Acuticoccus sediminis: one gene and its partner. Each later gene encodes a partner of the first gene's protein in a complex. Links are inferred from orthologs where the notes say so. Each region holds a gene or a part of one and is shown in the gene's direction. Other genes may lie near its edges.

Region 1 (7,530 bases):
CGCCCGTAATCGTTGGCGAGATCGTCGAGGAAGTCGAGCGTGAACTTGGCGCAGTTGGCGATGGAGCGGGGGAGCTCCTTGCGCAGGGTCAGGAGCTCGGCCACCCGCCAGGGCCGCAGGGCGTCGCGGAAGACCCACTGGTAGGCGCCGAGCGCGGACGCGCCGCGCAGGATCGAGGACCACTGGAAATAGTCGAGGCCGCCGCCGACCGGATCCGTCTCGGGCAGCAGCACGTGGTACTTCACGTCGAGGATGCGGGCGGTGGCGTCGCCGCGCTCGATGTAGGTGCCGAGGCGGAAGAAGGCGTGCGCGTCGGTGCGCAGCATGGTGCGGAAGGCCGAGCCGTCGAACTTCAGGCAGGCCGACTTCACACCGTCGAGGAACTCGGTGAGCTGGCGGGGCGACAGGCTCTCGTTGTTGTAGCGCCGCAGGTCCAGCCAGGCGTCGTTGATCGCCTCCCACATCTCGCGGGTGATCGCGGTGCGGACCGCGCGGGCGGAGCGGCGCGCGACGGCGAGGCAGGAGTAGATCGAGGACGGGTTGTCCGGGTCGAAGGCGAGGAACTGGATGACGTTGCGCCGGCTCGCCTCGTCGTAGCGCTCGCGGAAGAGATACTCGCCGCCGGTGGCGATCATCGCCGATTCCCACTCGTTGGTGGTGCCGCCGTAGTTGGAGGGAAGGGCGGCGAGGCGGGAGGCGACGTCGAGGATGCGGGCGGTGTTCTCGGCGCGTTCGGCGTAGCGGGCGAGCCAATAGACGTCGTTGGCAACGCGGGAGAGAAGCATCAGTTCAGCTCCGAAAGTTCACGGGCGCAGCGGTGGGAGCGTGGCGTGATGCTCCGACGGACGGCGCCCCTTGTGCGAGCACCCCTCGTGCCAGTCCCGGTCATGCCAGCACCCAGGTGTCTTTGGTGCCGCCGCCCTGGGACGAGTTCACCACCAGCGAGCCTTCCTTCAAGGCCACGCGGGTGAGGCCGCCGGGGACCGTCTTGATGCCCTTCGAGCCGGTCAGCACGAACGGGCGCAGGTCGACGTGCCGCGGCGCGATGCCGTCCTGCACAAAGGTCGGGCAGGTGGAGAGGGCGAGCGTCGGCTGGGCGATGAACTCGTCCGGATCGTGCTTCAGCTTGGCGCGGAACTCCTCGATCTGCTCCTTGGTGGAGGCCGGGCCGACCAGCATGCCGTACCCGCCGGAGCCGGAAACCGTCTTCACGACGAGGTCGGGGAGGTTGTCGAGGACGTGGGCGAGCGAATCGGGCTCGCGGCAGCGCCAGGTGGGGACGTTGTTGAGGATCGGCTCCTCGCCCAGGTAGAATTTGATGATGTCCGGAACGTACGTATAGACCGCCTTGTCGTCGGCGACGCCGGTGCCCATCGCGTTGGCGACGGTGACGTTGCCGGCGCGGAATGCCGACAGCAGGCCCGGCACGCCCAGCACCGAATCGGGACGGAAGGCGAGGGGGTCGAGGAAGTCGTCGTCGAGACGGCGGTAGATCACGTCGACCCGCATCGCGCCCTCGGTGGTGCGCATGTAGACGACGTCGTCGCGCACGAAGAGGTCGCGCCCCTCCACCAGCTCGACCCCGAGGCGGTCGGCGAGGAAGGTGTGCTCGTAGAAGGCGGAGTTGTACTGGCCGGGGGTGAGAATCACCACGGTCGGCTCGCGCGGGGCCGTGCGCGGGGCGAGCGACTGCAGCGTGTCGAGCAGCTCGTTCGGGTACTGCTCGACCGGCTGGATGACGTGCTCGTTGAAGAGGTCGGGGAAGATGCGCATCGTCACCTCCCGGTTCTCCAGCATGTAGGAGACGCCGGAGGGCGTGCGCAGGTTGTCCTCCAGCACATAGAAGGTGTCGGCGTCGACGCGGACGATGTCGATGCCGCAGACCGGGGTGTAGATGTCGTGGGGGACGCGGACCCCGACCATCTCCGGCCTGAAATATGTGTTCTGGTAGATGAGCTCCTGCGGAATGATGCCGGCCTTGATGATCTCGCCGGTACCGTAGATGTCGGCCAGGAACATGTTGAGCGCGCGGACCCGCTGCTCGAGGCCCCTGGACATGGCCGTCCACTCGGCGGCGGTCAGCACGCGGGGGATGATGTCGAAGGGGATCAGGCGCTCTTCGGCGTCCTTGTCACCATAGACGGCGAACGTAATTCCAATTCGCCTGAACAACATTTCCGCTTCACGCGAGCGCGCCCTCAGCGCCTCGGGCGTGACCCCATCGAGCCACGACTTGATGATCTCATAGGCCGGCCGGGTGGAGCCGTCCGTGCCGTTCATCTCGTCGAAGAAATCAGCCATATGTCTTTCGCGTCAAGGATGGAATTGAACCGTGGCTGTGGCCGTTTGTTAAATCAAGTGTAGTGCGTGTTTCATTCTTGTGCAGTGGTTTGGTGCGATTTCGGGCTTTGACAGACGAAGTTGACGAGAGCCCGATGGCGGTGGGGCGGTCGCAAGGCAGACACGAAGCGGACGCACTTCACATCGAGTTTCATTGGCGTAGTTGGCAGCATGAACCCGCGAGGCACAACGCCTCGGAATTCTAGGAGTTGCAGCTATGGTAAAAGTTCTCGTCCTTTATCATTCGGCCTATGGGCACGTTGAAACGATGGCCGAAGCCGTGGCCGAGGGGGCCCGCGGCGCGGGCGCCGACGTGGTCGTGAAGCGCGTGCCGGAGACGGTGCCGGAGGATCTGGCGAAGGCGTCCGGCTTCAAGCTCGACCAGGCCGCCCCCATCGCCACCGTGGAGGAGCTGCCCGAATACGATGCCATCATCGTCGGCACGGGCACGCGCTACGGGCGCATGCCGTCGCAGATGGCCGCCTTCTGGGACCGCACCGGCGGCCTTTGGGCCAACGGGGCGCTGATCGGCAAGGTGGGTGCCGCCTTCGGCTCGACCGCCTCGCAGCACGGCGGCAACGAGATGAACCTCTTCTCGACGATCACCATGCTGCTGCACCACGGGCTCGTCATCGCCGGCCTGCCGTACAGCTACCCCGGCCTCACGGCCCTCGACGAGGTTGCCGGCGGCACGCCCTACGGCGCGACGACGATCGCCGGCGCCGACGGCTCGCGCCAGCCGACCGCGAACGAACTCGGCGGCGCGAAGGCGCAGGGCAAGATCGTCGCCGAGGTCGCGGCCAAGCTCGCCGCCTGAGGCGTCCGGCAGGCGTCGCGGCCGGGCGCCGCGATGCCTCCGTCCCGGCCTCCGCCCTTATTGCGCGGAACGGCTCTTGTCTCGGTGCGGGCGCCGATGGATCTTCCGCCGGACTGCGGCGTTCTTGGCGAGACACCAGAGACGAGGCCTATGGAACTTCTGACCGACCCCGCCGTTTGGGCGAGCTTTGCCACTCTCGTCGTGCTCGAGATCGTCCTCGGGGTCGACAACGTCATTTTCCTCTCGATCGTCTCCAACCGCCTGCCGGAGGCGCAGCGTGCCCGGGCAAGGCAGGTCGGGCTCATCGGCGCCCTCGTCCTGCGCATCCTGCTGCTCGCCTCGATCGCGTGGATCGTGTCGCTGTCGCAGCCGTTCGTGACGGTCGCCGGCTTCGGCCTCTCCTGGCGCGACGTGATCCTGATCGCCGGCGGCCTCTTCCTGATCTACAAGGCCGCCACCGAGATCCATGCCGAGGTCGAGGGCGAGGAGCCGGAGGAACACGCCTCCGGTGCGGCTTCGGCCGGGATGGCGAGCGTGATCGGACAGATCATGCTGCTCGACCTCGTCTTCTCCATCGATTCCGTCATCACGGCGGTCGGCGTGGCGGACCACCTCGAGGTGATGATCGGGGCGGTGGTCATCGCGATCATGGTGATGATGGTGGCGGCGGCGCCGATCGCGAACTTCGTGGCGCGCCATCCGTCCACCAAGATGCTGGCGCTGGCGTTCCTCGTGATGATCGGCATGGCGCTGGTGGCCGACGGCTTCCACTATCACGTGGAGCGCGGGTTCATTTACGCCGCGATGGTGTTCGGCGGCTTCGTCGAGGTGCTGAACCTGATGCGCGGCCGCCGGGTGAAGCGGCTGCGCGGCATCTGAGACGGCCCGGACCGCGGGCGGCCCGCCGCCCGGAAGGGGCGCCGGCGGAGGGGCCGGCGCCGCGGTGTCGTTTGCCGGGCGCCGCGGGAGGGCGCCGGCGGTCTCAGTAGCGGCGCAGGCGCAGCCGCGCGGTGCCCTTCGAGCTGAGGACGATCGTCTGGTTCTCGCCGGTCTCGACCCGGTCGACCTGCTCCAGCGCCTTGAAGATCCTGTTCTCGTACTCGGCGCTCCGGTCGCAGAATTTGCGCGTGGAGGCGACGCCGTCGATGATGATGTCCGAGCCGCGGCGGTTGTAGCGGCCGGAGAACGTGTTGCAGACCGCCTGACCGGAGACGCGCCCGTCACGGTCGAAGTTCATCGTCGCGTCCTTGCGCGCCCACTCGGGGAGCACCTCGCGGTCCACCGCGATGATGCGCCACGCCCCATCCACCTCCACCGGGCCGGAAGCGGGGCCGGGACCACCCGGCTTGCCGGGACCGCCTGGGCCGCCGGGCTTGCCGGGGCCGCCGTGGGACGGAGGCGGGCTGCCGCCGCCACCGCCGTACTGGGCGAGGTGGACCTGCCCGGCCGCGCCGACCGCCGCGCCGGGGAACGTCGCGACGGTCTGCGCAGCGGAGGGGCCGGTGCCGACGAGGGGGGCCGCCGCGAGGAGGAGGGCGGCCGCCGCGATCGCGAACGGGCGAGCGGAAAATTTGCTCATGGAACTGTCTCCATTTATCGAGCGCCTATGAACCGAATCGGCGCCGGCCACGTCATCGGCTGCGCGGGTCCCCTTGGCAAGCAATGGCGGCACGTGGCGTCCCGGCGGCGATCGTTCCCTTCGACGAGCTCCAGTTTGGGCTTGTTTCAATGTGGAAGGCGTTGCCGTGGCGAGCAATTTGGGTGATGACGTGCTACGCGCAAGGGCATGGCGCCCCGGCGCGGCGGCGACCCTGTGGTGTGAGGACCTATGGCCAATCTGATCATCGACGGTGAAGAGATCGAGGTGCCCGATCACTACACGCTGCTCCAGGCGTGCGAGGCGGCCGGCGCTGAGATCCCCCGCTTCTGCTTCCATGAGCGGCTGTCGATCGCTGGCAACTGTCGGATGTGTCTCGTCCAGGTGGTGGGCGGTCCGCCCAAGCCGGTCGCGTCCTGCGCGATGGGCGTGAAGGATCTGCGTCCCGGCCGCGACGGCACCCCGCCGACCATCAACACGAAGACCGACTTCGTGAAGAAGGCGCGCGAGGGGGTGATGGAGTTCCTCCTCATCAACCACCCGCTGGACTGCCCGATCTGCGACCAGGGCGGCGAGTGCGACCTGCAGGACCAGGCGATGGCCTACGGCGTCTCCGGCTCGCGCTTCACCGAGAACAAGCGCGCGGTCGAGGACAAGTACATCGGCCCGCTGGTCAAGACGATCATGAACCGGTGCATCCAGTGCACCCGCTGCGTGCGCTTCGTGACCGAGGTGGCCGGCGTTCCGGACCTCGGAGCCATCGGCCGCGGCGAGGACATGGAGATCACCACCTATCTCGAGACCGCGATGCGCTCCGAGATCCAGGGCAACGTGATCGACCTCTGCCCCGTCGGCGCGCTGACCTCGCGTCCGTACGCTTTCCAGGCCCGCCCCTGGGAGCTGACGAAGACCGAGACCGTCGACGCGATGGACGCGGTCGGCTCCAACATCCGCGTCGACGTGCGCGGACGTGAGGTGATGCGCATCCTGCCGCGCGCCAACGACGCGGTGAACGAGGAGTGGATCTCCGACAAGTCCCGCTTCATCTGGGACGGCCTCAAGACCCAGCGTCTCGACCGCCCGTACGTGAAGGAGAACGGCCGCCTGCGCCCGGCCTCCTGGCAGGAGGCCTTCTCGGTGATCGCCGCGAAGGTGAAGGGCGCCGGCAAGGACCGCATCGCGGCCCTCGGCGGCGACCTCGCCACGGCCGAGGAGCTCTTCGCGCTGAAGGACCTGATGAACCGCCTGGGCGTCGCCTCGGTGGACTGCCGGACCGACGGTGCGCCGCTCGATCCGGCCAACGGGCGCGCGTCGTACCTCTTCAACCCGACGATCGCCGGCATCGCCGACGCGGACGCCGTCCTCATCATCGGTGGCAACCCGCGCTGGGACGCGCCGATCCTCAACACCCGCATCCGTCAGGCCTGGGCGCGCAACGGCGCCAAGGTGGGCCTCGTCGGCGAGCGCGTCGACCTCACCTATCCGTACAGCTACCTCGGTGCCGGCGGCGCCTCGCTGAAGGACCTCGGCGAGTTCCGCGACGTCCTGGCCAATGCCGAGCGCCCGGCGATCATCGTCGGCCAGGGCGCGCTCACCCGTGAGGACGGCGCCGCCGTGCTCGCCGCCGCCGCGGCGCTGGCGGACGAGGTCGGCGCCGTCAAGGACGGCTGGAACGGCTTCGGCGTCCTGCACACCGCCGCCTCGCGCGTCGGCGGTCTCGACGTCGGCTGCGTGCCGGGCAAGGGCGGGAAGACGGGCAAGGAAATCCTTTCCGCCGGCCGCACCTTCGACCTCGACGTCCTGTTCCTGCTGGGCGTGGACGAGATGGACGAGCGCAACCTCGAGGCTCCGTTCATCGTCTACATCGGCACCCACGGCGACCGCGGCGCCCATGTGGCCGACGTGATACTCCCGGGCGCGGCATATACCGAGAAGTCGGGCACCTACGTCAACATGGAAGGCCGCCCGCAGCGGCTGACCCGCGCCGCCTTCGCTCCGGGCGAGGCGCGCGAGGACTGGGCGATCCTGCGTGCCCTGTCGGCCGAGCTTGGCGCCAAGCTCCCCTACGACAGCTTCGCCGCGCTGCACCGTGCGATGATCCAGAGCGTCCCCGTGCTCGGCCGCTACGACACGGTGACGGCGGCGGATCCGGCGGACGTCGGCAAGCTGACGGCGGCCTCCGGCGGCGTCGACGACGGCCCGTTCGTCAACCCGATCCAGCAGTTCCACCTCACCAACCCGATCGCCCGCGCCTCCAGGGTGATGGCCGAGTGCGCGAAGCTGTGGGCGGAGCAGCAGTTCGTGAGCGTGGCTGCCGAATAGTGCGCGTCGCGGCTCTCCCGTCCGGCGCGACGGCGGCGCATCGCGCCGCCGCGTCTTCCGTACCGCCGTCCCCGGGTCCGTCCCGGACGGTGGCGGGGCGGCGCCGGGGCGAGGGAGGGGAGGCGAACGGGCGGTCGACGTCCGACGCAGTACAGGAATTTCGGTGCCGGTATTTCAATCAAAGGGTGAAATACCGTCACTTTTATGCAGAACCGATCGCCGTCCAGCCTCAGCGTTCAAGCGGAAATCGATGTGTCACGGCCGAGAATCCTGAATTATGCGAGCCTCTCGCCGAATCCGGGAATGTCGTGTATCATTATTCCGGCAACGCGGCGGGCGATGGGTTCACTGTCTCGTTGCATGGCCGGGGCTGTCGTGGCTCCAGCGCTGTCGGCGAGGTTCGTGGTGCCGACGTCCAGCACGTCGCCGGGGCATGATGTCCCGGGCGATGCGG
Region 2 (5,219 bases), on another replicon or contig:
GACCGCTTGGTGGGCGGTGACGGATTCGAACCGCCGACCTACTGGGTGTAAACCAGCCGCTCTAACCAGCTGAGCTAACCGCCCGCGGGGGGAGGAATAGCGTGCCGTCGCCCATCTGGAAAGGTCGTCCACAAAGTCGCTTGAAAGTCGCTTGACAGGACAGCGGGGTGGCCTTAGTTCAGCAGCTCTCGCGGGCACAGCGGCAACGCCAAGCCCGGATGCGGGGGTGTAGCTCAGATGGTTAGAGCGCCGGCCTGTCACGCCGGAGGTCGCGGGTTCGAGCCCCGTCACTCTCGCCACCATGACCCTGCGTCGCAGACTTCCCCTTCCCCGAAGTCCCTCCCTCTTCGATCATCCGACTATCGTCTCCAGTGAGCCTCTCGCTCTCTTTGGTCACGCTCGTCGTTCCCGATTACGACGCGGCCATCGCGTTCTACGTCGGCGTCCTCGGCTTCGAGCTGGTGGAGGACACCCCCGTCGGCCCCCTCAAGCGCTGGGTGGTTGTCCGCCCGCGCGGTAGCGGCACGGCCCTCCTCCTCGCGAGGGCGGCAGCGCCCGAACAGGCGGACGCGGTCGGCCGGCAGACCGGCGGGCGCGTCGCCTTCTTCCTCACCGCCGACGACTTCGCCTCCGAGCACGGGCGGCTGCTCGCCGCCGGTGTGCGCTTCGAGGAAGCGCCGCGACAGGAGCCCTACGGCACCGTCGCCGTCTTCCGCGACCCGTTCGGCAACCGCTGGGACCTCCTGTCGAAACGCTGAGCAATCGCCGCTCCATGCCGTCGATCGGCGTGAGCGGGGCCGATCCCGGCCCCCGCCAGTCTCGAAGCGCTCCAATTCGCGGCGGCGGCGCGACGGATCCGCCGGGCGGGCGCGACGGGGAACCGCGGGTGCGGCGCCGGGGAGCTTGCATTTCACGGCCCGCGGTCGCATTGCGTGGTGGGTCGGGCGGGTGCCAACCCTTGGATTCGCTTGCCTGAAGCGTGCCGGCCTGCGATGTGACGGGCCTGGAATGCACTCCAACCGTCGATGATGACCAAGCAAATGCTCGCGTCAGGTTGCGGCGGTCTGCGGTTTGAGTCATTCCAAGGACGCCATACATGGAATGAGGCGTCAGGACGGCACCGTCTGCCTGCCTGCGCCTCGAAGGGGTACCGATGGAAGACCTCCTCACCAGCTACCTTCCGGTGATCATTTTTACCGGGATCGCCACCGTCATCGGGCTTGCGCTGCTCGTCATCCCGTTCATCGTCGCCTACAAGGCGCCGGACGCGGAGAAGCTTTCGGCCTACGAGTGCGGCTTCAATGCGTTCGACGATGCGCGCATGAAGTTCGACATCCGGTTCTATCTGGTCGCGATCCTGTTCATCATCTTCGACCTGGAGGTGGCCTTCCTGTTCCCGTGGGTGCTGTCGTTCGACAACATCGGCTGGTTCGGGTTCGGCTCGGTGATGCTCTTCCTCGCGATCCTCACCATCGGCTTCGTGTATGAGTGGAAGAAGGGAGCGCTGGAATGGAATTGACGCAGGACAAACCGATCCTCGACCAGCGCGGTGCCGGCACGGGTGGCGCGCCGGCGACCAGCGTGTCCGTCGCGGGCAACCAGCCGGACGACGAGTTCTTCCGGTCGATCTCGGACGAACTGGCCGACAAGGGCTTCGTCCTCACCTCGACCGAGGCGCTCATCCAGTGGGCGCGTACCGGCTCCCTGATGTGGATGACCTTCGGCCTCGCCTGCTGCGCGGTCGAGATGATGCAGATGTCGATGCCGCGCTACGACGTCGAGCGCTTCGGCATCGCCCCGCGCGCGTCCCCCCGCCAGTCCGACGTGATGATCGTCGCCGGCACGCTGACGAACAAGATGGCGCCGGCGCTGCGCAAGGTCTACGACCAGATGCCCGAGCCGCGCTACGTCGTGTCGATGGGCTCGTGCGCCAACGGCGGCGGCTACTACCACTACTCCTACTCGGTGGTGCGTGGCTGCGACCGGGTCGTCCCGGTGGACATCTACGTCCCCGGCTGCCCGCCGACCGCCGAGGCGCTGCTCTACGGCATCCTCCTTCTGCAGCGCAAAATCCGGCGCACCGGGACGATCGAGCGTTAAGATGGCCTTCCAACCCGACATCAGCGCGCTCGAGGACCTCGCCGAGATGGTCCGCACCCAGGCCGGTGACGGCGTGGTGGAGTCCGGCATCGAGTTCAGCCAGCTCACGATCACCGTGACGCGCGAGGCGATCGTCGACGTGGTGCGCTTCCTGCGCGACGACCCGCGGGCGGCGTTCGTCAACCTGGTCGACATCTGCGGCGTCGACTGGCCGGCCCGGCCGGAGCGGTTCGAGGTGGTCTACCACTTCCTTTCCCCGGTCCAGAACCAGCGCGTCCGGCTGAAGGTGCTCACCGACGAGGTCACGCCCGTCCCGTCGATCACCTCGCTGTTCCCGGCCGCCGACTGGTACGAGCGCGAGGCGTACGACCTTTACGGCATCCTCTTCACGAGCCATCCGGACCTGCGCCGCCTGCTGACGGACTACGGCTTCGACGGCCACCCGCTGCGCAAGGACTTCCCGCTGACGGGCTTCGTCGAGGTGCGCTACGACGACGAGGCGAAGCGCGTCGTCTACGAGCCGGTGAAGCTGACGCAGCAGTTCCGCGACTTCGACTTCCTCTCCCCCTGGGAGGGCACGGACTACATCCTGCCCGGCGACGAGAAGGCGGCGAACTGATGGCCCGCACCGGACGCTGCCTCTGCGGAGCCATCGAGTTCGAGACGGAGCTGCAGAGCGAGGATGTCGGCGCCTGCCACTGCTCGATGTGCCGCAAGTGGTCGGGCGGCCCCTATGTCGAGGTGCAGACCGGTCCGCTGACGTTCACCAAGGGCGAGCCGACCGTCTACAACTCCTCCGATTGGGCGGAGCGTCTGTTCTGCCCCACCTGCGGGACGCACATCTGCTACCGCACGAAGGACGGCAGCTTCCATGCCGTCAACGCGGCGGCCTTCGACAGTCCGCCGACGGGCACGCTCGCGCTGGAAGTCTTCATCGACGAGAAGCCCGACACCTACGCCTTCGAGGGCGAGCGCAAGCGTATGACCGGGGCGGAGGTGATGGCAGCCTTCGCGGGGAACGACTGAGATGGCCGAGCAATCCGTCCGTAACTTCAACATCAACTTCGGCCCGCAGCACCCGGCGGCGCACGGCGTTCTCCGCCTCGTCCTGGAGCTCGACGGCGAGATCGTCACGCGCGTCGACCCGCACATCGGCCTCCTGCACCGCGGCACCGAGAAGCTCATCGAGCACAAGACGTACATGCAGGCGGTCCCCTACTTCGACCGTCTCGACTACGTCGCCCCGATGAACCAGGAGCATGCGTTCGCGCTGGCGACCGAGCAGCTCCTCGGCATCGAGATCCCGAAGCGCGCGCAGCTCATCCGCGTCCTCTTCTGCGAGATCGGGCGGATCCTGTCGCACCTTCTCAACGTCACGACGCAGGCGATGGACGTCGGCGCCCTCACCCCGCCGCTGTGGGGCTTCGAGGAGCGCGAGAAGCTGATGATGTTCTACGAGCGCGCCTGCGGCGCGCGGCTTCACGCGAACTATTTCCGCCCCGGCGGCGTCCACCAGGACCTCCCGCCGGAGCTGATCGACGACATCGAGGCGTTCTGCGACCCGTTCCTGAAGGTCGTCGACGATCTCGACCGTCTCATCACCGACAACCGCATCTTCCGCCAGCGCAACGCCGACATCGGCGTCGTGTCGCTGGACGAGTGCTGGGCCTGGGGCTTCTCGGGCGTGATGGTGCGCGGCTCCGGCGCGGCGTGGGACCTCAGGAAGTCGCAGCCCTACGAATGCTACGACGAGCTGGAGTTCGACATCCCCATCGGCAAGAACGGGGACTGCTTCGACCGCTATCTCATCCGCATGGAGGAGATGCGCCAGTCGGTCCGGATCATGCACCAGTGCATCGACATGCTGCGCGCGACGCCGGGCCCGGTGCACACGCTGGACGGCAAGGTCGCTCCGCCGAAGCGGGCCGAGATGAAGCGCTCGATGGAGGCGCTCATCCACCACTTCAAGCTCTACACCGAGGGCTACCACGTCCCCGAGGGCGAGGTGTACGCGGCCGTCGAGGCGCCGAAGGGCGAGTTCGGCGTCTATCTGGTGTCGGACGGCACGAACAAGCCGTACCGCTGCAAGATCAAGGCGCCCGGCTTCGCGCACCTTCAGGCGATGGACACCATGTGCGAGGGCCACATGCTCGCGGACGTCGCGGCGATCCTGGGCTCGCTCGACATCGTGTTCGGCGAGGTGGACCGGTAAGGCCCAGGATGGGGTTGCAGCCATTGACCACCGCGCTCGGACCAGGGTCGCCCGCACCTTCGCGGGAGGTCGCGACCGTCCGGGCCGCGTGGCCGGCGGGGCCCCGATGCTGCATTGCTGCGACGACCCCCTCCCCGAGGGGCCGTCCGTCGAACTGTCAGAACTTACATTCCCGTGTCTGCCTGCTAGGAGAGACACGATCGCCGACTTCCGGAGCTGACCCATGGCCGTAAGGCGCCTCGCCGAACAACAGCCCGCCGCGTTCGAGTTCACGCCGCAGAACCTCGAATGGGCCAAGGCGAAGATCAAGAACTACCCCGAAGGTCGTCAGGCGAGCGCCGTCATCCCGATCCTGTGGAAGGCGCAGGAGCAGCACCACGGCTGGCTTCCGGAGCCGGCCATCCGCCTCGTCGCGGACATGCTGGAGATGCCCTACATCCGCGTCTTCGAGATCGCGACCTTCTACACGATGTTCCAGCTGCAGCCGGTGGGCACGGTCGCGCACATCGGCGTCTGCGGCACGACGCCGTGCATGCTGCGCGGGTCGGACGACATCATGTCGATCTGCAAGAAGCGCATCGCGTCGCACGCGTTCGAGCTGTCGCAGGACGGCCGCTTCTCCTGGGAAGAGGTGGAGTGCGCGGGCGCCTGCGTGAACGCGCCGATGGTGCAGATCGGCGCCGACACCTACGAGGACCTGACCGCCGAGACGTTCAACGCCCTCCTCGACACGCTGGAGAAGGGCGGCACGCCGACCCCCGGACCGCAGAGCACGCGCAAGGGGTCCGAGCCGATCACCGGCGCGACCTCGCTCACCGAAGTCCCCGAGTATCCGCAGCCTGCCGGCACCGAGGCGCCCGGCGACGGCGCGCCGGACACCGACGTGGACCCGACCTCCCCCGCGGCC

The links. Proteins that work in one complex are often made in the same cells at the same time.
Region 2: the proteins of nuoG (region 1) and DLJ53_RS24970 are in contact, whole or in part, in a crystal structure (PDB 3IAS), measured with the Thermus thermophilus proteins. The link is inferred for Acuticoccus sediminis from one-to-one orthologs. Residues at the interface, in WP_096411121.1 of Thermus thermophilus: Glu109, Leu112, His115, Pro116, Leu117, Cys119, Pro120, Gly125, Gly126, Gln131, Asp132, Thr134, Val135, Gly138, Leu139, Leu151, Pro152, Tyr154, Thr155, Arg161, Arg245, Trp247; in WP_223903221.1 of Thermus thermophilus: Pro305, Pro307, Gln308, Thr310, Pro311, Pro312, Pro313, Leu316, Thr319, Ser320, Met321, Glu322, Ala323, Val324, Ile325, Tyr326, Phe328, Lys329, Thr332.

Annotation. Positions count from the first base shown.
Region 1 is NZ_QHHQ01000008.1:30,823-38,352, forward strand. The notes cover bases 4,593-7,530. They hold nuoG (NADH-quinone oxidoreductase subunit NuoG), read left to right. Parts: upstream 4,593-4,985; coding sequence 4,986-7,076; downstream 7,077-7,530. Other genes in these bases: DLJ53_RS35335 (META domain-containing protein), read right to left, coding at 4,593-4,736. Outside these bases: DLJ53_RS27765 (alpha-E domain-containing protein), read right to left, coding at 1-785; DLJ53_RS27770 (circularly permuted type 2 ATP-grasp protein), read right to left, coding at 886-2,301; wrbA (NAD(P)H:quinone oxidoreductase), read left to right, coding at 2,558-3,157; DLJ53_RS27780 (TerC family protein), read left to right, coding at 3,308-4,036; more of DLJ53_RS35335, read right to left, coding at 4,140-4,592. UniProt on the Escherichia coli protein: NDH-1 shuttles electrons from NADH, via FMN and iron-sulfur (Fe-S) centers, to quinones in the respiratory chain. The immediate electron acceptor for the enzyme in this species is believed to be ubiquinone.
Region 2 is NZ_QHHQ01000006.1:225,265-230,483, reverse strand. Bases 2,297-5,219 are described here. They hold DLJ53_RS24970 (NADH-quinone oxidoreductase subunit D), read left to right. Parts: upstream 2,297-3,127; coding sequence 3,128-4,312; downstream 4,313-5,219. Other genes in these bases: nuoE (NADH-quinone oxidoreductase subunit NuoE), read left to right, coding at 4,536-5,219; DLJ53_RS24975 (GFA family protein), read left to right, coding at 2,719-3,126; DLJ53_RS24980 (NADH-quinone oxidoreductase subunit C), read left to right, coding at 2,297-2,719. In the rest of the region: DLJ53_RS24995 (VOC family protein), read left to right, coding at 372-758; DLJ53_RS24990 (NADH-quinone oxidoreductase subunit A), read left to right, coding at 1,154-1,519; DLJ53_RS24985 (NuoB/complex I 20 kDa subunit family protein), read left to right, coding at 1,510-2,100; more of DLJ53_RS24980, read left to right, coding at 2,102-2,296.